Regions from separate parts of the Streptomyces sp. NPDC045955 genome, predicted to be linked through region 1. Evidence: predicted binding sites of a transcription regulator. Region 1 holds the regulator's gene; each other region holds the start of a gene.
The links. The regulator HrcA, encoded in region 1, represses chaperone genes, less so after heat shock. The targets are predictions, from matches to a motif close to TTNGCACTCNGNNNNNCNGAGTGCNAA.

Region 1 (9,710 bases):
CCGCATCGAGGAACTGCGCCGGGCCCTGGAGAAGGACACACCGCACCCGTCCGACCCGTCAGGGGCCGGGCCGTCCGACTACCCCTGGCCCGGCGAGGCGCTCGGTGACGCCCCCGGCGAGCCGGGCTCGGCCCTGGCGTACCGGCTCGTCGCCGGCGGACGCCCGCTGGGCACCCTCGTCATCGGACGGTCCGGGTCCGCCGGTTTCCCCGACGAGATCACCGGCCTGGTCGAGGACCTCAGCCGCCGGGTCGCGCTCGCCATCGGCGCCGCCCGCCAGTACGCCCGCCAGGCCACCATCAGCGCCGTACTCCAGCGCGGACTGCTGCCCGGCGCCGTGGCCGAGATCCCCGGGGTGCGCAGCGCCCTCGTCTACGAGCCGTGCGACAAGGGCGGGCCCAGCGGCGACTTCTACGATCTGTTCCCGGCCGGTGACGGCCGCTGGTGTTTCGCCGTCGGGGACGTCCAGGGCAAGGGCCCCGAGGCCGCCGTCGTGATCGGCCTGGCCCGGCCCTGGCTGCGGCTGCTGGCCCGTGAGGGCTATCGGGTCGCCGACGTCCTCGACCGCCTCAACCAGCTCCTGCTCGACGACGCCACGGAGGCCGCGGACGCGGCGGCCCGGGCGCTGGTGGCGGCGGGCGCGCGGCCGACCCCGCCAGGCGACGGCCCCCAGACGCGCTTCCTGTCCCTGCTGTACGGCGAACTCGTCCCCTTCGACGGCGGCGTCCGCTGCACCGTCGCCTCCGCCGGGCACCCGCTGCCCCTGCTGCTCGGGGCGGGCGGCGAGGTCCACACGGCCGCGCAGCCCCAGACGCTCCTGGGCGTCGTCGAGGACGCCACGTACGCCAGTGAGACCTTCGAGCTGCGGTCCGGCGACACGCTGCTGTGCGTGACCGACGGCGTCACCGAGCGCCGTTCCGGCTCGCGCCAGTTCGACGACGGGGACGGACTGGCGACGGCGCTGGCCGGGTGCGCGGGGCTGGACGCGCAGCTGATAGCCGAGCGGATCAAGCGGCTGGTGCACGAGTTCGGGGCGCGGCCCCCGGCGGACGATCTGGCGCTGCTGGTGCTCCAGGCCGAGTGACCGCCCGGGTGCTGGACAATGGAACGTATGCCTTCCGCACTCCCCGACGGCGAGCCCGTCCCCGACGACGGCGCGCTGCCCGCGTCCGCCCTCGCCGGGGCCGCCGACCGTCCGCTCGGGTTCTACCTGCACGTCCCGTACTGCGCGACCCGCTGCGGCTACTGCGACTTCAACACCTACACGGCGACCGAGCTGCGCGGCACCGGTGGCGTGCTGGCCTCACGCGACAACTACGCCGAGACGCTGGTCGACGAGGTCCGGCTGGCGCGGAAGGTGCTCGGGGACGACCCGCGGCCCGTTCGTACGGTGTTCGTGGGCGGGGGGACGCCCACCCTGCTCGACGCCGGTGACCTGGTGCGGATGCTCGCGGCCGTCCGTGACGAGTTCGGGCTGGCGGAGGACGCCGAGGTCACGACCGAGGCGAACCCGGAGTCGGTGGATCCGGCGTATCTGGAGGCCCTGCGTGAGGGGGGCTTCAACCGGATCTCCTTCGGGATGCAGAGTGCGCGGCAGCATGTACTGAAGGTGCTGGACCGGACGCATACGCCGGGGCGGCCGGAGGCGTGTGTCGCGGAGGCCCGGGCGGCCGGGTTCGAGCATGTGAACCTCGACCTGATCTACGGCACGCCGGGGGAGTCCGACGACGACTGGCGGGCGTCGCTGGACGCGGTGCTGGGGGCCGGGCCGGACCATGTCAGCGCGTACGCCCTGATCGTCGAGGAGGGGACGCAGCTGGCTCGGCGGATCCGCCGGGGCGAGGTGCCGATGACCGACGACGATGTGCATGCCGACCGGTACCTGATCGCGGACGAGGTTCTCTCGGGCGCGGGCTTCGAGTGGTACGAGGTGTCGAACTGGGCCACGTCGAAGGCGGGGCGCTGTCTGCACAACGAGCTGTACTGGCGGGGAGCCGACTGGTGGGGGGCCGGGCCGGGCGCGCACAGCCATGTGGGCGGGGTGCGGTGGTGGAACGTGAAGCATCCCGGGGCGTATGCGGCGGCGCTGGCGGCGGGGCGGTCGCCCGGTGCGGGGCGTGAGGTGCTGTCGGAGGAGGACCGGCGGGTCGAGCGGATTCTGCTGGAGTTGCGGCTGCGGGACGGTGTGCCGTTGTCGTTGCTGCGGGAGGAGGGGCTGGCTGCCTCGCGCAGGGCGTTGTCGGACGGGCTTCTGGATGCCGCTCCGTACGAGGAGGGGCATGCTGTGCTGACGTTGCAGGGGCGGTTGCTGGCCGATGCGGTGGTGAGGGACCTCGTGGACTGAGGTGCTGCGGCGTTGGTGCTGGGCCGGGTGGGACCGCAGCCCGGCGGAGCGGGGTGCCGCTGCGCCCACCCGTGCCGCCCCTAGGGCCTGTTGCGAAAGTGCCCTCTGCCGCGCGACGCCCGGCACCCCCACTGCCTTGAGGGCGTGGGAGGTGCCCCCACTCGCCGCACTGCCCGAAAGCCCGAGTACGCCCAGCACGAGGGCTTCCGGGCGGCACTCCCCCAGCCTTCGGCCGGGGGGACCCCCAGAGCACGCACCGGACGCCGCGCGGCCGTCCTCCGGGCGACGAGGCCACTTTCGCAACAGGAGCGGCACGACTGCCCGCAGCTAGGGAGCCGTCACGAAGTCGATCAGTTCCTCGACTCTGCCCAGCAGTTCCGGCTCCAGGTCCTTGTACGACCGGACGCCCGACAGGATCCGCTGCCAGGCCGCTCCCGTGTTCTCCGGCCAGCCCAGCGCCCTGCACACCCCCGTCTTCCAGTCCTGGCCGCGCGGGACCCGGGGCCACGCCTCGATGCCCAGGGACGACGGTTTCACCGCCTCCCAGATGTCGATGTAGGGGTGGCCGACGACCAGGGCGTGGTCGCTCGTCACCGACTGCGCGATGCGCCACTCCTTCGAGCCCGGCACCAGGTGGTCCACCAGGACGCCCAGCCGCGCGTCCGGGCCGGGGGCGAAGTCGGCGACGATCGACGGCAGGTCGTCGACGCCCTCCAGGTACTCCACGACCACGCCCTCGATGCGCAGGTCGTCGCCCCAGACCTTCTCGACCAGCTCGGCGTCGTGCCGGCCCTCGACGTAGATGCGCCCGGCGCGGGCCACGCGGGCGCGGGCGCCGGGGACGGCCACCGAACCGGACGCCGTACGGGTGGGACGGGCGGGGCCTGCGGGCGAGGGGCGGACCAGGGTCACGACCCTGCCCTCCAGGAGGAACCCGCGCGGCTCCAAGGGGAACACCCGGTGCTTGCCGAAGCGGTCCTCCAGGGTCACCGTGCCCGCCTCACAGCGGATCACCGCGCCGCAGAAACCTGTCCCGGTCTCCTCGACCACCAGGCCCGGCTCCGCCGGAACCTCGGGGACCGGCTGCGGCTTCTTCCACGGCGGAGTCAGATCGGGCGAGTACTGGCGCATTCTGATGACGATAGGAGAAGCCGGTGGGTGGTCACGGAGACACGCCGAAACCGGCGGCCAGCGCGTCGCGCTGGGCGCGGACGAACGCCGCGTCCACCACCGCTCCGTGACCGGGCACGTACAGCGCGTCCTCGCCGCCCAGGTCGAGCAGCCGGTCCAGGGCGGCCGGCCAGTGCGAGGGCACGGCGTCGGGGCCCGCCTGCGGCTCGCCGGACTCCTCGACCAGGTCGCCGCAGAAGACGACCTCCGGATCGCCCGGCACCAGGACCGCCAGGTCGTGCGCGGTGTGCCCGGGGCCCACGTTCGCCAGCAGGACCTGGCGCCCGCCGCCCAGGTCGAGGGTCCACTCGCCGGAGACCAGGTGGCGGGGCGCGACCAGCCGGTCCGCCGCCTCCCGCGCGGTGGTCTCCGCCAGGCCGTGGCGCACCGCGTCCGCGCGGAGCTCCTCGTGGTCCCGCAGGCGCGTCAGCACCGCGTCCACGCCCACCGCGCCGAACACCTCCGCGTCCGTGAACTCCGCCACCCCGAAGACATGGTCGAAGTGGGGATGGGTCAGCGCGAGATGCGTCACACGGTGACCGGTGAGGGACCGCGCCTGCTCGCGCAACCGCGCGCCCTCGGCCGGGCTCGACCCCGCGTCGATCATGAGGACCGCGCCCTCACCGGCGACCAGCCCCGCCGTGCAGTCCCACACCGGGAGCCGGCACCGCCCCACCCCCGCGGCCACGCGCTCCCATCCGAGCTCTTCCCAAGTCACCGTCATACAGCGACGCTAGCGGTGACCGCCGCCCCGGGCACGACAGCACGCGACCAGCCTTGCCGGGGGCGTACCCCACAGCCGTACACTGGGCGGGGAATGCTGGCACTCGCACGCGCAGAGTGCCAGGCCCACAGGCAGGACACCAGGCGGACGACTTCTGGAGGTGCGCGCGAATGCTCAGTGAACGCAGGCTCCAGGTGCTGCGCGCCATCGTCCAGGACTACGTCGGCACCGAGGAGCCGGTCGGCTCCAAGGCCCTCACCGAGCGGCACAACCTCGGCGTCTCGCCGGCCACCGTCCGCAACGACATGGCGGCCCTGGAGGACGAGGGGTACATCGCCCAGCCGCACACCAGCGCCGGGCGCATCCCCACCGACAAGGGCTACCGGCTGTTCGTGGACAAGCTGGCCGGCGTCAAGCCGATGACCGCGCCCGAGCGGCGCGCGATCCAGAACTTCCTCGAGGGCGCCGTCGATCTCGACGACGTCGTGGCGCGGACGGTACGGCTGCTGGCCCAGCTCACACGCCAGGTCGCCGTCGTGCAGTACCCGTCGCTGACCCGCTCGACCGTGCGGCACGTGGAGCTGCTCGCTCTCGCGCCCGCGCGGCTGATGCTCGTGCTGATCACGGACACCGGGCGGGTCGAGCAGCGCGTGGTCGACTGCCCGGCGCCCTTCGGCGAGGCCTCGCTCGCGGATCTGCGCGCGCGGCTCAACAGCCGGGTGGCGAACCGCCGTTTCACGGATGTGCCGAGTCTGGTGGAGGATCTGCCGGAGGCGTTCGAGCACGAGGACCGGGGTACGGTCTCCACGGTGCTCTCCACACTTCTGGAGACGCTCGTCGAGGAGAACGAGGAGCGGCTGATGATCGGCGGCACCGCCAACCTGACCCGCTTCGGGCACGACTTTCCCCTCACGATCCGGCCGGTGCTGGAGGCGCTGGAGGAGCAGGTGGTGCTCCTCAAGCTGCTCGGCGAGGCGCAGGATCCGGGCATGACCGTACGGATCGGTCATGAGAACGCCCACGAAGGACTCAACTCCACGTCCGTCGTGTCGGTCGGCTACGGTTCGGGCGGCGAGGCTGTCGCCAAGCTCGGCGTGGTCGGACCGACCCGCATGGACTACCCGGGAACGATGGGAGCGGTACGCGCAGTGGCACGGTACGTCGGACAGATCCTGGCGGAGTCGTAGTGGCCACGGACTACTACGCCGTACTCGGCGTGCGCCGCGACGCGTCGCAGGAAGAGATCAAGAAGGCCTTCCGGCGGCTCGCGCGCGAGCTGCACCCGGACGTCAACCCCGATCCGAAGACCCAGGAGCGGTTCAAGGAGATCAACGCCGCCTACGAGGTGCTGTCGGACCCGCAGAAGAAGCAGGTCTACGACCTCGGCGGCGACCCGCTCTCGCAGGCCGGAGGCGGCGGCGCGGGCGGCTTCGGGGCCGGCGGCTTCGGGAACTTCTCCGACATCATGGACGCGTTCTTCGGCACGGCGTCGCAGCGCGGACCGCGCTCGCGCACCCGCCGCGGCCAGGACGCGATGATCCGCATCGAGGTGGAGCTCGACGAGGCGGCCTTCGGCACGACGAAGGACATCCAGGTCGACACGGCGGTCGTCTGCAACACCTGTAACGGTGAGGGCGCGGCGCCGGGCACCTCCGCCCAGACGTGTGACATGTGCCGCGGTCGCGGTGAGGTGTCCCAGGTCACGCGGTCCTTCCTCGGCCAGGTCATGACCTCGCGCCCCTGCCCGCAGTGCCAGGGCTTCGGCACGGTGGTGCCCACGCCGTGCCCGGAGTGCGCGGGCGACGGGCGCGTGCGGTCCCGCCGTACGCTCACGGTCAAGATCCCGGCCGGTGTCGACAACGGCACGCGGATTCAGCTCGCCGGTGAGGGCGAGGTCGGGCCCGGCGGCGGTCCCGCGGGCGACCTGTACGTCGAGATCCACGAACTGCCGCACTCGCAGTTCCAGCGGCGCGGCGACGACCTGCACTGCACGGTCACGCTCCCGATGACGGCGGCCGCCCTCGGCACGAAGGTGCCGCTGGAGACGCTGGACGGCCTGGAGGAGGTCGACATCCGCCCGGGCACCCAGTCCGGCCAGTCGATCCCGCTGCACGGGCGCGGTGTCACGCACCTGCGGGGCGGCGGACGCGGCGACCTCATCGTCCACGTCGAGGTCCAGACCCCGAACAAGCTGGACGTCGAGCAGGAGCGCCTGCTGCGCGAGCTGGCCAAGCTGCGCGGCGAGGAACGGCCCACGGGTCAGTTCCAGCCAGGGCAGCAGGGGCTGTTCTCTCGGCTGAAGGACGCGTTCAACGGGCGCTGAGGTCGGTGGCCCGGTGGCTGCTGGGGGTCCGGGGGTCGGCCCCCGGGCGGGCGCGGTCAGCCGGGGCAGCAGGGGTTGTTCTCTCGGCTGAAGGACGCGTTCAACGGGCGCTGACGCCGGCTTCCCAGGGGGGCGGCAGGTGGCTTTTCCTCTGGTCTATGCCACACGGCAGGCCGGTTTCGGAGTAGTCCGGAGGACGTGACAACATGCGGTCATGTCCTCCGCGCTGACCGATCTCTTCCCCCACCCGATCGTGCAGGCCCCCATGGCGGGCGGCGTCTCCGTGCCGAAACTCGCCGCCGCCGTGTGCGAGGCGGGCGGGCTCGGGTTCCTCGCCGCCGGGTACAAGACCGCCGACGGGATGTACGAGGAGATCAAGCAGCTGAGGAGCCTCACCGGCAGGCCCTTCGGCGTGAACCTCTTCATGCCGCAGCCGGAGTACCCCGGTGCGAGCACCGGCTCCACGGGAGCGGCTGGCGCCGCGCCCGCTTCTGCCGCCGCCATCGACGTCTACGCCCACCAGCTGGCCGGCGAGGCCTCCTGGTACGAGGCCGAGCTCGGCGACCCCGACAGCGGCCGCGACGACGGCTACGAGACCAAACTCGCGGTCCTGCGCGACAACCCCGTGCCGGTGGTGTCGTTCCACTTCGGCACACCGAGCCGGGAGGTCGTCGACGCCCTGCACCGGGTCGGCACCTTCGTCCTGGTCACCGCCACCACCCCCGACGAGGCCCGGGCCGTCGAGCGGTCCGGCGCGGACGCGGTCATCGCGCAGGGCGTCGAGGCCGGCGGCCACCAGGGCACGCACCGGGACATCCCCGAGACGGACGGCTGCGGCATCGGGCTGCTGTCGCTGGTCGCCCAGGTCCGGGAGACCGTGAACATCCCGATCATCGCCGCCGGCGGCATCATGCGCGGCGGCCAGATCGCCGCGGTCCTCGCGGCGGGCGCGAGCGCGGCCCAGCTCGGCACCGCGTTCCTCGCCACCGCCGAGTCGGGCGCGAACGCCCTGCACAAGCAGGCGCTGACCAACCCCCTGTTCGTCCGTACGGAGCTGACCCGGGCCTTCTCCGGACGCCCGGCGCGCGGCCTGGTCAACCGCTTCCTGCGCGAGCACGGCCCGTACGCGCCCGCCGCCTATCCCGAGATCCACCACCTCACCTCGCCGCTGCGCAAGGCCGCCGCCAAGGCGGGGGACGCGCAGGGCATGGCGCTGTGGGCCGGGCAGGGGCACCGGATGGCGCGGGAGCTGCCCGCCGGGCAGCTGGTGGAGGTGCTGGCCGGTGAACTCGCCGCGGCGCGGACAGCGCTGTCGGGCGGAGGCGGAATCCGATGACGGCTCCGGTGTTCGTGGTCGAGCACTTCGACGCGGCCGGGGGCGGCCGTCATGTCCTCGACGGCCCGGAGGGGCGGCACGCCGTCTCCGTGAAGCGGCTGCGGCCCGGTGAGGACGTCGTCCTCACGGACGGGGCCGGGCGCTGGGCGGACGGCGTGGTGCTCGACACCGAGGGCAAGGACCGGCTGATCGTCCGGCTGGACCCCGTGATCGAGGAACCGCCGGAGCAGCCCCGCCTCACCGTCGTCCAGGCGCTGCCCAAGGGCGACCGCGGGGAGCTGGCCGTCGAGACGATGACGGAGGTCGGCGTCGACGCGATCGTGCCGTGGGCGGCGGCGCGCTGCATCACGCAGTGGAAGGGCGACCGCGGACTGAAGGCGCTGGGCAAGTGGCGGGCGACGGCCCGGGAGGCGGGCAAGCAGTCTCGCCGGGTGCGCTTCCCGCAGGTCGCGGAGGCGGCGACGACCAAGCAGGTCGCCGCGCTGCTGGCCGCTGCCGACTTCGCCGCCGTGCTGCACGAGAGCGGGGACGAGGCACTGGCGACGGCCGAACTGCCGTCGTCCGGTGACATCGTGCTCGTCGTGGGACCCGAAGGGGGCGTGGCGCCGGAGGAGTTGGCGCTGTTCGCACAAGCGGGGGGCAAGGCGTATCGCCTCGGGCGCAGTGTGCTGCGCACATCGACTGCCGGGACGGCGGCCGCGGCCGTGCTCCTGGCTCGCACCGGCCGCTGGACCTGAACCCTTCTCGGAGGCACCGTGGAACTCGCACAGGTACGACTGCTCGTGACCGACTTCGCCGCCTGCTACCACTTCTACGGCGAGGTCCTCGGCCTCAAGCCGCAGTCGGGGGCGGTGGACGGGCCGTACGAGAAGTTCAGCCCCGCCGTCGGCTCCGCGGGGATCGCGTTGCAGGACCGCTCGATGATGGCCGAGATCCTTGACGAGCTGGGCGACACGGCGAACGGCCACCGCTCCCTGGTGGTCCTGCGCGTCGACGCCCTGAACGGGTACTGCGAGGAGATCACGATGCGCGGCGCCACGATCCTCCACGGCCCGACCCACCTGACCGACCGCCTGCGCGTCGCCCACCTCAAGGACCCCGAGGGCAACTTGGTCGAGCTGCAGGAGTGGTTGCTGCTGCGCGGCTGACGCCTTTGCGCCCTACCGCGCGGCCCCCGACGGTGGCAGGCTCCCCTCCATGGGGGCACTGAGGAGGATTTGGCGAGGGCCGCGCAACCGTACGGTGGCGGTCGCGGTGACCTGCGCGGTGGCTGTCGTCGGCGGCGTGGTGGCGTGTGAACCCGGTGGCGGGATCAGCTCCGCGACCGTCGCGTACACCACCGACGAAGCCGTCACCAAGGAGCTCAACCGGCAGAAGGCGGGCGTGCGCTGGCTGACGTGCACCGGGTCCTACGGGGATTCCGGCCAGGGCGGGAAGCCGTCGCCGTCGGCGAGTGAGAGGACCGTCGTCACCGTCGACTGCGAGGGGGAGACGGAGGACGGGAAGGACATCACCGTCGACGGCGAGGTCACCCACGCTGTGGACGGCGCCTGTGTACGCGGGAACATCACCGCCAAGGTCGACGGCAAGGTGTGGTTCGAGGTCGACGGACTCGGTGACTGCGACTCCACCAGCCCGCCGCCCGTCGGAGGCGGTCCCTCGAACGGGCAGCCCGGTCCCACCGTCACCGTGACCGTCACGCAGACCATCTGGTGCGATCGGTACCCGGACTGCCGCCCTGTGGAGGGCAAGTGATCCGAACCCTGTCCGTACGACGGCCTCCCTGCATAGGGTGATCGGGTGACACAGTCCG
Region 2 (9,710 bases), on a different contig from region 1:
CCGACGACGCCAAGAGAAGGCACGCACATGACGGCTCCTACGGTCCGACGCCACCAGCCCGGGGCACGATGGAGGGAAGGAGGCGACGCCATGACCCGAGACACGACCGACCGCCCGCAGATGGATGTCGAGGACTTCGACGAACTCGTGAGCAGGGCTCCGAGGGAGATCCGCAACAGGCTGGAGTTCCTGGGCGGGCGCCTGTGCATCCGGCACGGCCCACTCGACGTGGACGAGTTCGAAGAGCTTGCCGCGGTAGCGCCCGAGACGGTGCGGCTTGAGTACATCAATGGAAAGGTAGAGGTCAAGGCTGTGCCGGACGGCAACCACCGCTCGATCTTCATGTGGCTGCTGCGCCAGTGCATGCAGCACCGGCCTGAGCTGGACCTCGTGCCCGAGTCCGGCGTCAAGGCCGAGGCCTACCGCAAGGGCCGCGCTCGCACGGACGGAGCTCTGGTGCCAGTGGACCACTTCCGAGGCCACGGTGAGTGGTCCGACCCCGACGGTGCCCTGATGGCCGTGGAGATCACCTCCCACGACCGCGACACCGACCAACGCGACCGCATCGACAAGCCCGTCGGCTACGCGGCGGCCGACATCCCCGTCTACCTCCTCATCGACCGCGACAACCACACCCTCACCGTCCACAGCGAACCGAAGGACGGCCGCTACCAGCAGATCTCCCGACACCCCTGGGGCGCCACCGTCGAGCTCCCCGCCCCCGTGAACATCACCCTGGACACCGAGAAGCTCAAGGACTACGCCGACTGACGACAATGGACACCATGAACCACGCCCAGCTCACCGCCCTCGGCCGTGCCCTCCGTCTCCTCGGTGAGCACGGGGAAGTCCTCACCTCCGACACCCCGGACGCCAAGCTGCACGAGGTCAAGGCGGATCTGAAGCGCGCCCTGGACCTGCTGGAGGAGAGCGTCTCGAACGCGGCGCCCAGCACCCGCTGCCCCGAGCATCCGAACGGCCCGGTCGACGAGGGCGCCCCCGACCTGTGCCTGCTGTGCGAGACACGGCGCCGGGCCGCCCGCCGGGCGGAGTTCAACGGCCCCGCCCCGCAGCACCGGCCCACCGAGCCGGTCCAGTCCCGCTACGGCGTGAGCGGTGACCGCCCCCAGCCCCAGCAGCGCTGGCTGGCGGAGCTGTGGAACGGCCAGGCCTGGCAGCTGTGCGGCACCCCGCGCCGGGACCGCCGCGAGGCCGAGCTGTACATCGCCGCCCAGCGCAAGGCTCCCCGGGCCGCCATGGCGTACCGGCTGGTGCACGAGTTCACCGACTACGAGGTGCTGCGGGTGTGGGGGACGCCCGTGCGGGTCGACATCGAGCCGATGGGCAACCTGTAGGCCCTACAGCAGCGGCAGGGGCAGGAACTCGTACCCCTCCCACAGCCGCCGCGACCGCTCCTCCGGATACGCCGTGACCACCGGCTCCGCATCCAGCACCTGCACCAGCCGCCGCTCGTCGTCGTACGCCGGCCAGCCCGGGTCGCCCGTCCTCGCGAAGGACGTCCAGGACGCGCGGAAACGGGAGGACAGCGAAAGCGCCTCGGCGGACGGCTCCGCGCCCGCGAACAGCAGAAGTCCCAGGTCCGCCCCGTAGGTGCCGAACAGCAGCGGGACGTCCAGGCCGTGGCAGGCACCGAGCGCACCGCCGTTGCCGGGGGCCGGCCAGGTCAGTTCGTAGAGGTGCGCGCTGCCGCCGCCCGCGCACTGGGCCTCGGCCAGGTGCAGGGACGGCATGTTGAACAGCCAGTCCGTCTGGACGCGTTCGTAGAGTTCGCTCGGGGAGGCGTCGGGGAAGGCGGCGCGGTACGCCTGTTCATCCCCGGGGGCGAAGAGGCGCAGGGCGGAGGCCGCCCTGTCGTCGGTGATCTGGCCCAGTTGGCCCGCCATGGCGATGAAGAGGCGATACTCGTCACGGTTGTGGCCGACGAGGAGGTCGACGTCCTTCGCCGAGCCGGACCGCAATGCCTGCCACGGGCTCGTCGGCAGCACCTCGCCGTCGACCACCGGGGAGAAGGGCGTGACCGTGGGCGCCGCCTGGCCCCAGCGGTCGACGTACTGGAGCATCTTGGCGCTCAGCGTCTCACCGGCCGACGTCAGCCGGTGCGGGGCGATCGTCGCGAGATCGGCAACCGTGGGGCGCAGGCCCACCTCCGCGGCGAGAGCGGCACCGATGTCCCGGGCCAGTGCGTCGGAGAAGAACGTCCCCGGCACGCTCTGCGCGATCGCCCGCCGGAACAGACCGGCCGCACCCGGCATGGAGAGCAGCGAGGCGACCGAACCGGCACCGGCCGACTCACCGAAGACCGTGACCTGGCCGGGGTCGCCGCCGAAGGCCTCGATGTTGTCCCGCACCCACTCCAGGGCGGCCACCTGGTCGAGCAGGCCGCGGTTGGCGGGCGCCCCTTCGATGTGGGCGAAGCCCTCCATGCCGACGCGGTAGTTGAGGGACACGACCACGAGGTCACCGTCGGCCGCGATGTGCCGGGCGTCGTAGCCGGGGCTGCCGGAGTGGCCGAGCTTGTAGGCGCCGCCGTAGATCCACACCATCACCGGGCGGCGGGCCGCCGGGTCGGGCTCGGGCGTCCAGACGTTGACCGTGAGCCACTCGTCGCCCTCGGGCACGTCGAGCAGGCCCGGGCCGCCGAGGTTGCCGAGGTCCTGCGGGGGCGGCGGGCCGAAGGCGTCGGCGTCCCGTATGCCGTCCCAGGCGGGGGCGGGGCGCGGGGCCATGAAGCGGGCCTCGCCCACCGGGGGTGCGGCGAACGGGATGCCGCGGAAGACCGCGAGCCCCGTCTCCCTGCGGCCCCGGACCGCACCGGTGGTCGTGCGGACCACCGGTGCGGGCTCGTTCGAAGGGCCACCCGCCGACGGGCGGGACTCGGTCGTCGTCATATGGATCTCCTCGCGGGAAGTGAACAGGCGCTCAGTCAGTGTCCTTGACTGACGCAAGCAGATCCAGAGCCGTAGGTGACGGGTGTCAGCTGAGCGTCTTCAGCGCCGCCGGGTCGTACGGCGCCAGCTCGTCGAAGCGGCCCGACAGGACCTTCTCGGCCCACTCCGGGTCCTGGAGCAGGGCGCGGCCGACGGCGACCATGTCGAACTCGTCGCGCTCGAAGCGGTCCAGGAGGTTGTCGAGGTCGCCGATCTCCGCGCCCTCGCCCTGGAAGGCCTTGATGAAGTCGCCGTTCAGGCCGACCGAGCCGACGGTGATGGCGGGCTTGCCGGTGAGCTTCTTGGTCCAGCCGGCCAGGTTGAGGTCGGAGTCGTCGAACTCGGGCAGCCAGTAGCGGCGGGTGGAGGCGTGGAAGGCGTCCACCCCGGCCGCGGCGAGCGGGGTCAGGATGGCCTCCAGCTCCTCGGGCGTCTCGGCGAGGCGGGCGTCGTAGGCGTCCTGCTTCCACTGCGAGTAGCGGAAGATGACGGGGAAGTCGGCGGAGACGGTCTCGCGGACGGCCGCGACGATCTCCGCCGAGAACGCGGCACGGGCGACCGGGTCGCCGCCGTAGGCGTCGGTGCGGCGGTTGGTGCCCTCCCACAGGAACTGGTCGAGCAGGTAGCCGTGGGCGCCGTGGAGCTCCACACCGTCGAAGCCGATGCGCTCGGCGGCGGCCGCGGCCTCGGCGAACGCGCCGATGACGGCGTCGATGTCGGCCTGGGTCATGGCCTTGCCGGTGGGCTCGGTGGCGCCGATGCGCAGGCCGGAGGGGCCGACGGCCGGGGCGTCCGCGACCGGCGGCTCGCCCTGGTTGCGGACCATGCCGATGTGCCACAGCTGCGGCACGATCGTGCCGCCCGCGGCGTGCACCGCATCGGCGACCTTCGCCCAGCCCGCGAGCTGCTCCTCACCGTGGAACCGCGGCACGCGGTCGCTCTGCCCGGCCGACTCGTGGCCGACGTAGGTGCCCTCGGTGACGATCAGGCCGACTCCGGCGGCGGCGCGGCGGGAGTAGTACGAGACGACGTCGTCGCCGGGGACGCCGCCCGGGGAGAACATGCGGGTCATCGGCGCCATCGCGATCCGGTTCGGGACGGTCAGGCCGCCCAGCGATACGGGCCGGGACAGGATTTCGGCGGCGCGGGAGGCGGCGGAGGCGTCGACGGTCACGTGGGGTGCTCCTCTTCGGATACCGGACAGTATGTGCATACGCATAAGACGTACGGTCCAACCACCCGGACCCGCCCCTCCATCCCGTCCGCGCTGTGATCCGGGACACGCCCGAGGGCGGCACCTCCTGTCGGAACAGGAAGTGCCGCCCTCGGCAAGGACGTTGATCGACCAGGTCGATCAGAAGTCCATGTCACCGCCCGGCATGCCGCCGCCGGCGGGCGCGGCGGCCTTCTCCGGCTTGTCGGCGATGACGGCCTCGGTGGTGAGGAACAGCGCGGCGATGGAGGCGGCGTTCTGCAGCGCGGAACGGGTCACCTTCGCCGGGTCGATGATGCCCTCGGCGATCATGTCGACGTACTCACCGGTCGCGGCGTTCAGGCCGTGGCCGACGGGCAGGTTGCGCACCTTCTCGACGATGACGCCGCCCTCGAGACCACCGTTGACGGCGATCTGCTTGAGCGGGGCCTCCAGCGCCAGCTTCACGGCGTTGGCGCCGGTCAGCTCGTCACCCTCGAGCTCCAGCTTCTCGAAGACCGAGGAGGCCTGCAGCAGGGCCACGCCACCACCGGCGACGATGCCCTCCTCGACGGCCGCCTTGGCGTTGCGCACGGCGTCCTCGATGCGGTGCTTGCGCTCCTTGAGCTCCACCTCGGTGGCGGCACCGGCCTTGATGACGGCCACGCCGCCGGCCAGCTTCGCCAGGCGCTCCTGCAGCTTCTCGCGGTCGTAGTCCGAGTCGCTGTTCTCGATCTCGGCGCGGATCTGGTTGACCCGGCCCTGGACCTGCTCGGCGGAACCGGCACCGTCGACGATGGTGGTCTCGTCCTTGGTGATGACGACCTTGCGGGCCTTGCCCAGGAGGTCGATCGTGGCGTTCTCCAGCTTGAGGCCGACCTCCTCGGAGATCACCTCGCCGCCGGTGAGGATGCCGATGTCCTGCAGCATCGCCTTGCGGCGGTCGCCGAAGCCGGGGGCCTTGACGGCGACGGACTTGAAGGTGCCGCGGATCTTGTTGACGACCAGGGTCGACAGGGCCTCGCCCTCGACGTCCTCGGCGATGATCAGCAGCGGCTTGCCGGACTGCATGACCTTCTCGAGGAGCGGCAGCAGGTCCTTGACGTTGCTGATCTTCGAGTTGGCGATCAGGATGTACGGGTCGTCGAGGACGGCCTCCATACGCTCCATGTCGGTGGCGAAGTACGCCGAGATGTAGCCCTTGTCGAAGCGCATACCCTCGGTGAGCTCCAGCTCCAGACCGAAGGTCTGGGACTCCTCGACGGTGATGACGCCTTCCTTGCCGACCTTGTCCATGGCCTCGGCGATGAGCTCGCCGATCTGGGTGTCGGCGGCGGAGATGGAGGCCGTGGAGGCGATCTGCTCCTTGGTCTCGACGTCCTTCGCCTGCTCCAGCAGGGCGGCGGAGACGGCCTCGACGGCGCGCTCGATACCACGCTTGAGGGCCATCGGGTTGGCGCCGGCGGCTACGTTGCGCAGGCCTTCCTTGACCAGGGCCTGGGCGAGAACGGTCGCGGTGGTCGTACCGTCACCGGCGACGTCGTCCGTCTTCTTGGCGACTTCCTTGACCAGCTCGGCGCCGATCTTCTCGTACGGGTCCTCGAGTTCGATCTCCTTGGCGATGGACACACCATCGTTGGTGATCGTGGGGGCGCCCCACTTCTTCTCGAGGACGACGTTGCGGCCCTTGGGGCCGAGCGTCACCTTGACGGCGTCCGCGAGCTGGTTCATGCCGCGCTCGAGGCCGCGCCGCGCCTCCTCGTCGAACGCGATGATCTTGGCCATGTGAAGTGGTCCCTCCAGGACTGGGGGTGATTACTTCGGACCGCGCCCGCGCCCGCGACGGACGGCTCGCCGGCCTCGTGGTTCCTTCCCACCCGGCCTGCGGGCCTCACCGACCCGGTCCTTACGTTGTCACTCTCACCTTCAGAGTGCTAACGCAATGATTAGCACTCGGGCATGGCGAGTGCAAGCGACTCCCACGGTTCGGCCGGGCACTCAGCCTCCGGCGAACAGGCCGCACGCGACTCGGCCCACAGGCCACGGGCAGCATCGCGGCGAACCGGGCGAGCACAGAAATGCCAGGCCCCACGGCGCGCGCCGACGACGAGAGCGACGCCGCGACGTCCGATCGGCAGGGCGCGGCCCGGTGGCTCGAGGTCTTTCCTCGACCGAGCCGGGCGACGACGAGCGGGTCCGGAGCGCGACCGGCGCCCCCGGCACCGCGCTGACGCCGAGCAGGCCGAAGGGCCCGCACCCCGGGGGTGCGGGCCCTTCAGAGAAGACCGGTCGCTTGCGCTTGGTCGTGGTGCGCGTTCAGGCAGAGACGCGAACCATGTCGGCCTGCGGTCCCTTCTGACCCTGCGAGATCTCGAACTCGACCCGCTGGCCCTCTTCCAGGGTGCGGTAGCCGTCCATCTGGATCGCGCTGTAGTGGACGAAAACATCCGCACCACCGTCGACCGCGATGAAGCCGTACCCCTTCTCCGCGTTGAACCACTTGACGGTGCCCTGAGCCATGCCTAACTCCCCTATTACTGGCCCTTGCACAGATCCACACTTCGCGGACCCGGGTCAGACCTCACCCCCCACGGTTGGGGGCGTGCGCCGGAACGCGTCGACCGCGGCTGAATGTATCTGTCCAACTGCCGTCTGCAACAGGTCAATCGGACGAGAATTCTGGACGCGCAGGATCCGGAATGTGGGGAGAATTCGCCAGACTTCAGGGCAAGTCGGGCCGCACAAAAAGAACAAAAGCCGCGAAAGACGCACACACTTTGGCTACATCTTGTCGGGCGTGCGGCAGGAAATAAGGGCTCCCGATCAGGAGATCGGCGCTGCGTTCCCCAACTGTACCGCGCTCAATCACACAGAATTGCCCCCTCCGCTTCTCTCACGGAGGGGGCAATTCGATGAACTCTCAGTGACCGCCGTTACCGAAGGTAATAATCAAGCCGGTCGACCGGTTCAGCCACCCGCGACGGCGGGAATGATCGACACCCCGGCACCGTCCGGCGTCGCCGTGTCCAGCCCCTGCTCGAACCGCACGTCGTCGTCGTTGACGTACACGTTGACGAACCGGCGCAGCTTGCCCTGGTCGTCCAGCACCCGGGCGGCGATCCCGGTGTGGTTCTTCTCCAGATCGGCGATGACCTCGCCGAGGGTCGCTCCCTCGGCGGCGACCTCGGCCTGCCCGCCGGTGTAGGTGCGCAGGATGGTGGGGATACGAACGGTGACGCTCATCGGGATGTGACCTCCGGTTTTGTTTTGCAGCTACGGCTGGGGCGCGCCCCAGGGCGCGGGGCTGTGTCGATGTGCGGCTCCGCCGCGTGGGCGCGACCAACCCCCACCGGCCCGCAGCAGACAACGATCAGACGAGCCCAGCCTCACGGAACGAATCAAGGTTGGGACGAATGGTCGCAGTAAGCCCGGTCCCGGCCACCGCATCCAGCGTCTTCAGACCATCCCCCGTGTTCAGCACCACGGTCGTCTTCGAGGGGTCGAGCACCCCGTTCTCGATCAGCTTCTTCGCCACACCCACGGTCACACCACCGGCGGTCTCCGCGAAGATGCCCTCGGTCCGGGCGAGAATCTTGATCGCCTCGACGACCTGCTCGTCGTTGACGTCCTCCACCGCACCGCCCGTACGCCGCGCGATGTCCAGCACGTACGGCCCGTCCGCCGGGTTGCCGATCGCCAGCGACTTGGCGATCGTGTCCGGCTTCTGGGGGCGTACGACGTCGTGGCCGGCCTTGAACGCCGTCGACACCGGAGAGCAGCCCTCGGCCTGCGCGCCGAAGATCTTGTACGGCTTGTCCTCGACCAGCCCGAGCTTGATCAGCTCCTGAAGGCCCTTGTCGATCTTCGTGAGCTGTGAGCCGGAGGCGATCGGCACCACGATCTGATCCGGCAGCTGCCAGCCGAGCTGCTCGCAGATCTCGTACGCCAGGGTCTTGGAGCCCTCCGCGTAGTACGGCCGCAGGTTGACGTTGACGAAGCCCCAGCCCTCGCCGGCCGGGTCGCCGATCAGCTCGGAGCAGAAGCGGTTCACGTCGTCGTAGTTGCCCTGGATGCCGACGAGCTCGCCGCCGTAGACCGCGGCCATGACGACCTTGCCCTGCTCCAGGTCGTGCGGGATGAACACGCAGGAGCGGAAGCCGGCCCGGGCCGCCGCGGCGCCCACGGCGCCGGCGAGGTTGCCGGTGGAGGAGCAGGACAGCGTGGTGAAGCCGAAGGCGCGGGCGGCCTCCAGGGCCTGGGCGACGACCCGGTCCTTGAAGGAGTGCGTCGGGTTGCCGGAGTCGTCCTTGACGAAGAGCTTGCCCGCCTCGACGCCCAGCTCGCGCGCGAGGTTGTCGGCCTTGACGAGCTGGGTCCAGCCCGGGTTGATGTTCGGCTTGGTCGCCACGTCGGCCGGGACCGGCAGCAGCGGGGCGTAGCGCCAGATGTTCGCGGGTCCCGCTTCGATCCGCTTGCGGAGTTCCTCGGTGTCGTAGGCCGAGAAGTCGTAGGCGATCTCCAGCGGGCCGAAACACTCCTCGCACGCGAAGACCGGGCCGAGGGGTACGCGGTGACCGCACTCGCGGCAGCTCAGGGCGGCGGCGGGGCCGAGGTCTACGGTGGAGTCGGTGGTGCTTGCAACAGTCTGCACAGCCATGTGAGGCGAGGCCCTTTCTCCTCATCTTCCTCACGACGCATCTCGCCGTGAGACGGATTTGGCACCTTCCCGAGCCGGGAGCCTCGCGGAGCGGTCGACAGTGACCTACGAGTATCGGCTGGAGGGTTGCCGGGGCTTCATCGGGCCGTATCCCTCTGCCCCTCTGGATGAGCTGTATTCGGTTGTAAACAACGGCTGACCCCGGACATGCGATGGTCATCCGCGTTGTTCAAGACTGTAACCGACGACCAGGACAGTTGAGATAGTCGTCCGAACCGCGAGATGGGTCACAGTCCGTCCCGCCGAGAGTACGCAGAGGAGCCGCCACGGTGCTGGAAGAAGTCGAGCGCTGGCTGAGCACCCGTTCCTGGTCAGCGACCGATCGTCCGCTCCACCAGATCCTGGCCGCCAAGCAGCGCACCGGCCAGACGGTGAGTGTGGTGCTGCCCGCGCTCAACGAGGAGGAGACGGTCGGTGACATCGCCGCGATCATCCGTCACGACCTGATGCGGCAGGTGCCGCTCGTCGACGAGCTGGTCGTCGTCGACTCGGGGTCGACCGACCGCACGTCGGAGGTGGCCGCCGCCGCGGGTGCGACGGTGGTGCACCGCGACGAGATCATCCCGCGGATCCCCGCCGTCCCGGGCAAGGGCGAGGTGCTGTGGCGCTCGCTGCTCGTCACGCGCGGGGACATCGTCTGCTTCGTCGACGCGGACCTGAGGGACTTCTCGTCCGACTTCGTCTCCGGGATCGTGGGCCCACTGCTCACCGACCCGGACGTCGCCCTGGTGAAGGGCATGTACGACCGTCCGCTCGGCGCGGCAGCCGGGCAGGGCGGCCGGGTCACGGAGCTGATGGCCCGCCCGCTGCTCAACATGCACTGGCCGCAGCTGGCCGGGTTCGTGCAGCCGCT
Region 3 (9,710 bases), on a different contig from region 1:
GGAGACGCCGGACGCGGTGGACCGGGCCCGGGACGAGATCGTCGTCGCCACCGCACACGCGGCGAAGCACGACTTCCGGGACGCCCTGCGGCACATGACCGCGGCGGTGGACCGGTTACGGACGGTCGGTGACTCCTGGCACGTCCTGAACTCCCTCGAGAGGCTGGGCGAGTTCCAGAGGTGGCGGGGGAAGCCGGAACTCGCGGAGCGGAGCCAGCGGGAGGCGCTGCGGCTGGCCGAGCAGGCCGGTGACCTCCGGGCGTGCGCCCGGCTGCGGCGGACGCTCGCGGAAACCCTCGGCTACCTGCGGCGGCCGGAGGAGGCGGCACCGCTGCTGGAGGCGGCGATCCACGACTTCCGTGTGCTGAACGACCGCAGATGGGAGGGCGCCTCCCTCTACGCCCTCGGAAAGATCTACCGTCTCCTCGGCCGCCGTGACGAAGCGCTCGACTGCTACCGGCGGGCGGAGGAGATCTTCGGGCCGATGGGCGAACGGCACCGGGTGGGGCGGGTCGCCAACGCCAGGATCCGCGTCCTGGCGGGCCTGGGCGACCTGGACGCGGCCAGCGAGACGGCCGGGACGGCGATCGGGATCTTCCGGCAGGTCGGCGATGAGATGTGGGTCGCCCACACCCAGCGGGACGCCGGCTGGCTGCATCTGAAGGCAGGTAGGCCCGCGGAGGCCCGCGGACCGCTCACCCATGCCGTCGAGGTGACCGAACGCGCCGGTGACGCCTACGCCAATGCCATGGCCCGTCATCTGCGCGGGGTCGCCCACCGCGACCTCGGTCACTACGCGGAGGCGCACGCCGACTTCGACGCCGCCCTCGATGTCTACCGGTGGAACGAGGCGGCGGTGGTCCACGACGTCGTCCGTGCCCTGCGGGCGGAGGGCCGGTCCGGCGAGGCCGCCGCCCTGGAGAGCGGCACCGCCGCGGCCAACCCGTTCTTCACCGGGATGCACGGGCGGAACGGCGCCGAGGCGCTCCCGGACGAGGACTGACGGCCTTCCGTCGTCCGGCCGGGCGCCGCACGTCCGTGGCATCCCCCGGACGTTTCCGGGGCCGGCCCGTCCGGCCCGCGCAGCACGTCGTGGCGGGCCGGGAGCCGTGCCCCGGCCCGTCGGGTCCGCCCGGTGCGGGGGCTTCGGCGCCGTCGGTGGCCGGCCCCGCCGTCAGAACCACTTCGTGCAGGTCCAGGAACCGCCCGCGCCGTCGTACTGCTCGACACAGGCCCGGTAGGCGTAGCTGTTCCACACCATGGCGGTGTACGCCGGGTAGTTGGGCGAGGCGTGCTCCGTGTACGTGGGACCCTTCTTGGTCTCGATCTTGAAGCGCCAGTTGCTGTTGGCCTTGTCGATACGGGCCCAGGCCGCGCTGCAGGACGGTGAGACCCGCAGCTCGACCGCCGGGCCGCCGCCGGCCGGCGGGATCCTGCTGCCCTTGAGCGTGCGGGCATCGGCGCCGCAGCCCGTCGCCTGCGGGTTCCTGCCCGTGCAGTCGGAGCCTTTACAGGTGGCGGCCTGTGCCGTCCCCATGGGCAGCAGCGCGGTCAGGGCCACGGCCGCCGTGACGATACCCAGCGTCTTCTTGAGCATGGCGTCCTCCCCGGGAGTCACCGGCTCCCGTGATCTGTGACGGTGTCGGTCAGAAGGTACATATCGGCGCTCCTGGCCGGCGCACACGCCACAACCGGTGGGTGACGCCGCGGCGGCCGTCCTCACTGGGGGCGCGCGGATGCATCGTTCCTGCGGCGCCGGAGTCCGCTGTCCCCTTTCGGGGCAGCGGTGGTCACGTGGGGTTGACGAAGGCCGACCAGGCGTCCGGGCCCGCGAGGCCGTCGGCGGCGAGCCGGCCCAGGGCCCGGGAGTTCGAGAACGTCCGGGTCACCTGGACGATCAGGAACCGGAGTGCGGAAAAGTCGGACCATACCGGGGAGTGGGAAGCCGTGGCCCCGGACGACGGCAAGCGGCTCTACGACTCCCCCGGAGCCGAGTGAGGTTCCGCCGCCGGGCGGCTAGTCGCCTCCGCCCCCGCCTCCTCCGTCCCCGCCGCCGTCGCTGCCGCCCCCTCCTCCGTCGCCGCCGTCCCCGCCGTCGCTGCCCCAGCCGTCGCCGCCCCCGGGTTCGTTGTCGGTGCGGTCCCTGCCGAGGTTGCTGAACCAGGGGCGCTCCCAGATGTCGTCGTCCGTGTCCCTGCGGGTCTTCACGGCGCGGAATCTGGCCAGGCCAGTCGTGTCGCCGAGCCCGAAGGACACCGCGACCGCGTGGGCCATGACGGCGTCCAAGGGGTCGGGGCTCTCGTGGTGCACGTCGGCCAGCGGCAGCAGCACCGAGCCGGGCGGGGGGCCGGGCCACCGTGAGGGGCGGGTCAACAGCGCGACCCGGCGGTCGTCGCGCAGCAGGCACGAGCTCTCGGCGTCCTCGCGGCGCAGGGTCCAGAGCCGGTCGGGCAGGCGGATCTCGACCTTGCTCTTGGACTTGCGCATCCTCCTGCTCAGTTCGAGCCGTGCGGCGGTGTCACCGACGGTCATGACCAGGCCGCCGGCCCTGTCGGCGCTGTCGGGGCGGTAGCCGTACGGTGCCCTGAGCCGTACGGCGGGGGCGTGCGGGCCCCAGACATCCACGCGGACCAGGCGCCGGTCCACGGCGACGGCCACCCGCCCAGCGGGGCCGGGCGCGTAGCGGCGTGCGATCCACAGCGGTACGCCCTCCGCCTGCGCCTGCGAGGTGAGAGCGGCGACGTGGTCCGGACCGCCGCATCTGCGCACCGCCAGTTCGCCCAGCGCGTGGGCGAACTCGGCGGCCTGACGGGCCTTCAGGGGGGTGGTGGTGCCGGTCACGCGGGTGACCGGGACGACGCCGGGGCCCTGCGGCAGCGCCGCCAGGGGGCGTTCGGTGCCCCCACCGCCGAGCCAGCGGCCCCGCAGGAACGCTTCTGCCATGGCGGCGAGGTTCAGCTCGTCCAGGGGGGTCGTCCTGCCGCCCCTGCGCAGTCCGTCCTCGGTGAGCCGCACGGTCCGCGCCAGCGGGTTGCGGGAACTTTCCCCATAGAGCACCTGGTTCATCCCTACCCCCTCATGATCCGCCCGTTCTTGTGGGTAGACCGTCGCCGGCCCCGTCACGGTTCCCTGACCGGCGGACGGCACGGCGAAGGCCCGGCAGCCCCGTCTCCGGGGTGCCGGGCCTTCGCTCGGGCTCGGGCCGACTGAGGTCGTCAGCCGTCACGCATCGTGCGTCAGTGGGCGTGGCCGTGGCCGTGGCCCGCGGCGGCCGGCTCCTCCTCTTCCTTCTTCTCGACAACCAGGGTCTCGGTCGTGAGCAGGAGGGAGGCGATGGAGGCGGCGTTCTCCAGGGCGGAGCGGGTGACCTTGACCGGGTCGATGACGCCGGCCTTGATCAGGTCGCCGTACTCTCCGGTGGCGGCGTTGAAGCCCTGGCCCTTGTCGAGCTCGGCGACCTTGGAGGTGATGACGTAGCCCTCCAGGCCGGCGTTCTCGGCGATCCAGCGCAGCGGCTCGACGACCGCGCGGCGGACGACCGCGACACCGGTGGCCTCGTCGCCGGACTTGCCGAGGCCGCCCTCGAGGACCTTGGCGGCGTGGACCAGAGCGGAGCCACCACCGGAGACGATGCCCTCCTCGACCGCGGCGCGGGTCGCGGAGATGGCGTCCTCCAGACGGTGCTTGCGCTCCTTGAGCTCGACCTCGGTGGCGGCACCCACACGGATGACGCACACGCCGCCGGCCAGCTTCGCGAGGCGCTCCTGGAGCTTCTCGCGGTCCCAGTCGGAGTCGGTGGTCTCGATCTCGGCCTTGATCTGGGCGACGCGGCCCTGCACGTCGTCCTTGTTGCCGGCACCGTCGACGACCGTGGTGTCGTCCTTGGTGACGGTGACGCGGCGGGCGGAGCCGAGCACGTCCAGGCCGACCTGGTCGAGCTTGAGGCCGACCTCCTCGGAGACGACCGTGGCGCCGGTGAGGACCGCCAGGTCCTGCAGCATCGCCTTGCGGCGGTCGCCGAAGCCGGGGGCCTTCACCGCGACGGCGTTGAAGGTGCCGCGGATCTTGTTCACGACGAGGGTCGACAGGGCCTCGCCCTCGACGTCCTCGGCGATGATCAGCAGCGGCTTGGAGGAGTTGGACTGGATGACCTTCTCCAGCAGCGGCAGGAGGTCCGCGATGGCGGAGATCTTGCCCTGCGTGATGAGGATGTACGGGTCGTCCAGGACGGCTTCCATGCGCTCCTGGTCCGTCACGAAGTACGGCGACAGGTAGCCCTTGTCGAAGGCCATGCCCTCGGTGAAGTCCAGCTCCAGACCGAAGGTGTTGGATTCCTCGACGGTGATGACACCGTCCTTGCCGACCTTGTCCATCGCCTCGGCGATGAGCTCGCCGACCTGCTGGTCCTGGGCGGACAGCGCGGCGACGGCGGCGATGTCGGACTTCTCGTCGATCGGGCGGGCCGAGGCGAGCAGGTCCTCGGAGATCGCGGCGACGGCGGCGTCGATGCCCTTCTTCAGGGCGGCCGGGGAGGCACCGGCGGCGACGTTCTTCAGGCCCTCGCGCACGAGCGCCTGGGCGAGCACGGTCGCGGTGGTCGTACCGTCACCCGCGATGTCGTTGGTCTTGGTCGCCACCTCCTTGACCAGCTGGGCACCGAGGTTCTCGTACGGGTCCTCGATCTCGACCTCGCGGGCGATCGTGACACCGTCGTTGGTGATGGTGGGGGCGCCGAACTTCTTGTCGATGACGACGTTGCGGCCCTTGGGGCCGATCGTCACCTTGACCGTGTCGGCAAGCTTGTTGACGCCGCGCTCGAGGGCGCGACGGGCGTCCTCGTCGAACTTCAGGATCTTCGCCATGGGAGCGTGAGCCCTCTTCCGGAATCAGGGGTAACGGCACTGCGCCCCGGGCGCCCGGCTTCTTATCGATCGCGGGGGGCCAGGGGCGCAGCTCAAAGCAATGTGCTTGGGGTGAATTACTTCTCGACGATCGCGAGCACGTCACGGGCCGAGAGGACGAGGTACTCCTCGCCGTTGTACTTCACCTCGGTGCCGCCGTACTTGCTGTAGAGCACGACGTCGCCGACGGAGACGTCGAGCGGAAGACGGTTGCCGTCCTCGAAGCGGCCCGGGCCCACGGCCAGGACGACGCCCTCCTGGGGCTTCTCCTTGGCGGTGTCCGGGATGACCAGGCCAGAGGCGGTGGTCTGCTCGGCGTCGAGCGGCTGGACCACGATGCGGTCCTCGAGCGGCTTGATGGCAACCTTGGAGCTGGTGGTCGTCACGATCCGACCTCCCCCTTCGGAGATCTCACGGGGTTAACTGTCTGAGGTGGCGACCAGGTGGATCCGTCGTCGCGGGTGCCGGACCTGCCCGTCGCTGTGTTGGCACTCTCCAGTGGGGAGTGCCAGAGCCGAGACTATGACTGCGATTAGCACTCGGTCAAGCGGAGTGCCAATTGCCGGCGGCGCGTCGGCCGTGGAACCGGGCCGTCGTACGTATGTGCTGGGCACCCGGCCTCGGCTGAGCATCGGCACCACCGGGCGCTCAGGAGTCAGACGTAGTTCTCCAACCGCCCCACCCGCAGCCCCCTTCCCTCGATCTCCCTCAGCAGGCGCTCCGTCTGTTCCGTGAGCGTCAGGGACGCGCTCTCACCGGATGGCACCGAGATGACGTCGCCGGGGCGCAGCGCGGGCTTGCCGCGGGTGTACGTCAGGGTGCCGTCGGGGTTCAGGGAGGCCCTCCAGAGGACGACCGCCCGGATGCCGCAGTCGGCGGCGGCGCGCAGGGTCGTCGTGTCGTACGTGCCGTAGGGCGGGCGGAAGAGGTGGGGGCGGATGCCGAAGCGGGAGCGGAGTTTGTGCTGCTGGCCGCAGATCTCGGCGCGCTGGCCGGCGTAGGGCAGACCGCGCAGGGCGGGGTGGTCGAGGGTGTGGTTCTGGATGGACGCGCCGACCGCGCGCAGGCGGGCGAAGTGGCCGTAGCCGGGCCCCACGACGCTGTCCGTGAGGAACATGCTGACCGGAAGCCGCCGTTCGCGGACGAGGGTGACGAAGTGCGGGTCGCGCTCGGCGCCGTCGTCGTAGGTCAGGAAGACCACCCGGTCCCGGGTGCGGACGTGGTCCAGGACGGGCGGGAGGCCGCCCCGGTCCGGCCCGCGGACGTCGCTCGACGCGTGCGCCGGGGACTGGCCCCGGCCGTCCGCGCCCGTGTGCTCCCCCGCGGCCCCGGCGCAGCCGGCCAGCAGGATCGCGCCCGCGCACACCATGGCGGCCGGCGATCGCCGCCTCACAGGTAGTCCTCCAGCCGGCCCACCGCGTACCCCTCGGCCGTGACCTTGTTCAGGAAGCGGCGGATCATGTCGGGCATCGTGCCCTGCCAGTGGTCGCGGCCGCGGAAGTGGGTGAGGACGATGTCGCCCGGGTGCAGTCTCCGGTCCCGCTCGCGGTACTCCCAGTGGTCGGCGAAGACCTCCTCGTTCCAGAGGGGGGCGTACTCGATGCCGCAGGCCTTGGCGGCGTGCAGGGTCGCCCGGTCGTAGCTGCCGTAGGGCGGGCGGAAGAGGGTCGGGCGCTTGCCGTAACGCTTCTCGATGAGGCGCTGCATGCCGCAGATCTCGCGCTTCTGCGCGCGGTAGGGCAGGCCCCGCATGAGGCGGTGGCGGAGGGTGTGGTTGTTCAGGACCACGCCCCGGTCCTGCATCTTCTCGAAGTAGCCGTAGTCGTTCCTGATCAGGTAGCCGCTGAGGAAGGCGCTGTACGGGATTTTCAGGTCGCTCATCATCCGCAGGAACGCCGGGTCCTTCTCGGCGCCGTCGTCGATGGTGAGGAAGACGACCTTGTCCCGGGTGGGGACAGTGGTGAAGACGGGCGGGAGGTTCAGTCTCCGGTGGCCCTTCACCTCGAAGCCCGCGCGGGTCCTGATCCTCGGCTTCTTCGCGGGGGCCGGCGGGGCGGTCAGCGGGACGGTCCGCAGCCCCCAGCGCTGCGCGGCGGCGACCCGGGCGGCGTGCGCGGCGCGCAGTCTGGAGGCGTAGGAGTCGAGCGCGCGGGCCGGGGGCGCGTCGAGGGGCTGCTGGCCGCCGGCCGCGGTGATCCGGCCGTTGTCGCCCTGCGCGCAGCCCGAGGCGATGGTGGCGAGGATGAGCACGGCGAGGCAGATCCGCACACCGCCAGATGCCCGCCTTTTGTCATTTTGTACGACTGCTCGCATGATGCGGGATCCTCCCAGCCGGCGTCCCGGGACCGGCCCCGACACCGCGACGGACGGCGCAGCATCCACCGAGTGGCCGACAGGTCCGGGCTCGCTCCTCTTGGACGCGGACGGATCACCCGGGTCCGCCCGGACCCGGGGCGGCGGGCCTTCGAGCGCGCACGGAGTGACACAGCCGCCCCGCCGCCCAGCCCCGGACGGGCCGGCCTCCGCGGCACGACGGACCACCGGGCCGAGCGCCCCGTTCCGGCGGTGCCGCAGGGTGCCGGGCCGGAGCCGGCTCCGCGTCCCGTGCCGCCGGAGCAACGGACGCCCGCAGAGCGGGACCCCGCCGCCCACCGCACGCCGCACGACGGACCACCGCTCCCCGCGCGGCCATGGGCCGACCCGCGTGCCGGCCCGGACCCGCCGGCCGTCCCGGGCCCGGACCGACCGGCACCCCGGCCCGGACCGCTTCACCGCGCACGCGACCCGCACCACCCCGTGGCCCACAATGATCCGGTGAACGACCTCGCCCTCCTCCTCACCCCCGAAGGCCGCGCCCTCCTCGACGAGGTGCGGGACACCGATCCGGCGCGGGAGCTGGCCGTCGCGACCCGGTTGCGCCGTGAGCACCCCGCCGAGCTGGTGTCGGCGGCGCTGGGGCAGGCGCGGCTGCGGCAGCGGGCGGTGGTGAAGTTCGGGGCGCAGGACGCGGGGCGGATGTTCTTCACGCCGAACGGGGTGGAGCAGTCGACCCGGGCGAGCGTGGCGGCCTACCGGGCGCGGCGGCTCGCGGAGTCGGGCGTGACCTCGGTCGCCGACCTGTGCTGCGGCATCGGCGGTGACGCGATCGCACTGGCCCGGGCCGGGATCCGGGTCCTGGCCGTCGACCGGGACCCGGCGACGGCCGCGGCGGCTCGGGCGAACGCCGAGGTGCTGGGGCTGGACGGCCTGATCGAGGTGCGGGAGGCGGATGTCACGGAGGTGGACACGGCCGGTTACGACGCCGTGTTCGTCGACCCGGCCAGGCGTGGCGGCCGGGGCCGGATCTTCGACCCCGAGGCGTACTCGCCGCCCTTGTCCTGGGCGGTCTCCGCGGCCCGCCGCGCCCCCCGCGCCGCCGCACTGAAGATCGCCCCCGGCATCCCGCACGAGGCGGTCCCCGAGGACGCCGAGGCCGAGTGGATCTCCGACGGCGGCGACGTGAAGGAGGCGGTGCTGTGGTTCGGCACCGCGCCCGGGGCGGTACGGGCCACCCTGCTGCCGGGCCCCCGCACCCTGCTCTCCCGCGGCCTGCCCGACCCGCGGGTCCGCCCGCCCGGCCGCTACCTGTACGAGCCCGACGGCGCCGTCATCCGGGCCCACCTGGTCGCCGAGGTGGCCGAGGAGCTCGACGGCGGGCTGCTGGACGCGACGATCGCCTACGTCACCGCGGACGAGCTGCGCCCGACGCCGTACGCCACCGCCTACGAGATCACCGACCATCTCCCCTTCAACGTCAAGAAGCTGAAGGCGCTGCTGCGGGGGCGGGAGGTCGGGAACCTCACGGTGAAGAAGCGGGGCTCGGCGGTCGAGCCGGAGGAACTCCGCAGGAAGGTCAAGCCGCAGGGGCCGCACGCGGCGACGGTGTTCCTGACCCGGGTGGCGGGGGCGCCGGCGATGCTCATCGGGCACCCGGCCTGACCTTCAGGCCTGCTCCGCCGCCCGCCGCCGCAGCAGCTCCCGCTCCCGCTCGTTCCGCGTCAGCGACGCCGCCCGTTCGAACTCCGCCCGGGCCTCCGCCGTACGGCCGAGGCGGGCGAGGACGCCGCCACGGACGCTGGGCAGCAGGTGGTAGTCCCGCAGGGCGGGGTCGCCGCGCAGAGCGGGTCAGCGCAGCGACTCCCACAGCTTCCGGGCCTCCGGCTGCTCGGCCACCACCCGGTTGGGATCCGACGGCGCCGGCACCACCGGCATCGTCACCGTCCGCACCGCGCTCGCCGACAGACCCTGCACGCTCTGCCCGAGCCGGGTCAGCTCGGCGAGGGAGTCCAGGCCGGTGTCGGTGGTGAGGCCGGCGGTCACGGCGTCCGCGACCCGGTACAGCTTCGCCGGGTCGGTGAGCAGGTCCTGCGCGGCGATCTGGTCCAGCAGTGCCTTCACCAGCTTCTGCTGGAGGCCTATCCGTCCCAGGTCGCTGCCGTCGCCTATGCCGTGCCGGGTGCGGGCCAGGGCGAGGGCCCGCGTGCCGTCCAGGTGGTGGGTGCCCGCCTTCAGGTGCAGATGGCTGTCGTCGTCGGCGATGTCCTCGTCCGTGGTGACGGTGACGCCGCCGAGTGCGTCCACGAGCTTGGCGAAGCCGGAGAAGTCGATCTCGATGTAGTGGTCCATGCGGACGCCGGTCATCGACTCGACCGTCTTCACCGCGCAGGCCGGTCCGCCCACCGCGTACGCGTTGTTGAACATGGAGTTGTGGGCGACGGCCGTCGAGCCGCCGGACGGGCGCGGGCAGGAGGGGCGGGTGACCAGGGTGTC

Region 2: a site for HrcA is predicted at 6,087-6,113, ahead of groL (chaperonin GroEL). Genes of this name have one in related genera too.
Region 3: a site for HrcA is predicted at 5,434-5,460, ahead of groES (co-chaperone GroES). Genes of this name have one in related genera too.

Annotation. Positions count from the first base shown of each region.
Region 1 covers NZ_JBWKKY010000005.1:419,716-429,425, forward strand. Annotated here, with positions in the region: gene AC07F0_RS13390 (SpoIIE family protein phosphatase) at 1-1,084, shown strand, start outside; gene hemW (radical SAM family heme chaperone HemW) at 1,112-2,344, shown strand; gene AC07F0_RS13400 (DUF3097 domain-containing protein) at 2,672-3,475, opposite strand; gene AC07F0_RS13405 (MBL fold metallo-hydrolase) at 3,507-4,238, opposite strand; gene hrcA (heat-inducible transcriptional repressor HrcA) at 4,409-5,425, shown strand; gene dnaJ (molecular chaperone DnaJ) at 5,425-6,561, shown strand; gene AC07F0_RS13420 (nitronate monooxygenase) at 6,776-7,897, shown strand; gene AC07F0_RS13425 (16S rRNA (uracil(1498)-N(3))-methyltransferase) at 7,894-8,634, shown strand; gene AC07F0_RS13430 (VOC family protein) at 8,653-9,045, shown strand; gene AC07F0_RS13435 (hypothetical protein) at 9,095-9,652, shown strand; gene AC07F0_RS13440 (S41 family peptidase) at 9,698-9,710, shown strand, end outside.
Region 2 covers NZ_JBWKKY010000001.1:525,883-535,592, forward strand. Annotated here, with positions in the region: gene AC07F0_RS02420 (hypothetical protein) at 1-31, shown strand, start outside; gene AC07F0_RS02425 (Uma2 family endonuclease) at 91-771, shown strand; gene AC07F0_RS02430 (hypothetical protein) at 786-1,355, shown strand; gene AC07F0_RS02435 (carboxylesterase/lipase family protein) at 1,359-2,909, opposite strand; gene AC07F0_RS02440 (NADH:flavin oxidoreductase) at 2,995-4,122, opposite strand; gene groL (chaperonin GroEL) at 4,303-5,925, opposite strand; gene AC07F0_RS02450 (cold-shock protein) at 6,457-6,660, opposite strand; gene AC07F0_RS02455 (ubiquitin-like small modifier protein 1) at 7,108-7,383, opposite strand; gene thrC (threonine synthase) at 7,511-8,797, opposite strand; SAM riboswitch class I at 8,816-8,971, opposite strand; gene AC07F0_RS02465 (glucosyl-3-phosphoglycerate synthase) at 9,127-9,710, shown strand, end outside.
Region 3 covers NZ_JBWKKY010000004.1:238,811-248,520, reverse strand. Annotated here, with positions in the region: gene AC07F0_RS10415 (tetratricopeptide repeat protein) at 1-1,003, shown strand, start outside; gene AC07F0_RS10410 (DUF2690 domain-containing protein) at 1,175-1,597, opposite strand; gene AC07F0_RS10405 (hypothetical protein) at 2,017-3,066, opposite strand; gene groL (chaperonin GroEL) at 3,237-4,862, opposite strand; gene groES (co-chaperone GroES) at 4,979-5,287, opposite strand; gene AC07F0_RS10390 (polysaccharide deacetylase family protein) at 5,557-6,270, opposite strand; gene AC07F0_RS10385 (polysaccharide deacetylase family protein) at 6,291-7,214, opposite strand; gene AC07F0_RS10380 (THUMP-like domain-containing protein) at 7,716-8,879, shown strand; partial or broken gene AC07F0_RS10375 (RNA polymerase subunit sigma-24) at 8,883-9,062, opposite strand; gene AC07F0_RS10370 (LCP family protein) at 9,066-9,710, opposite strand, start outside.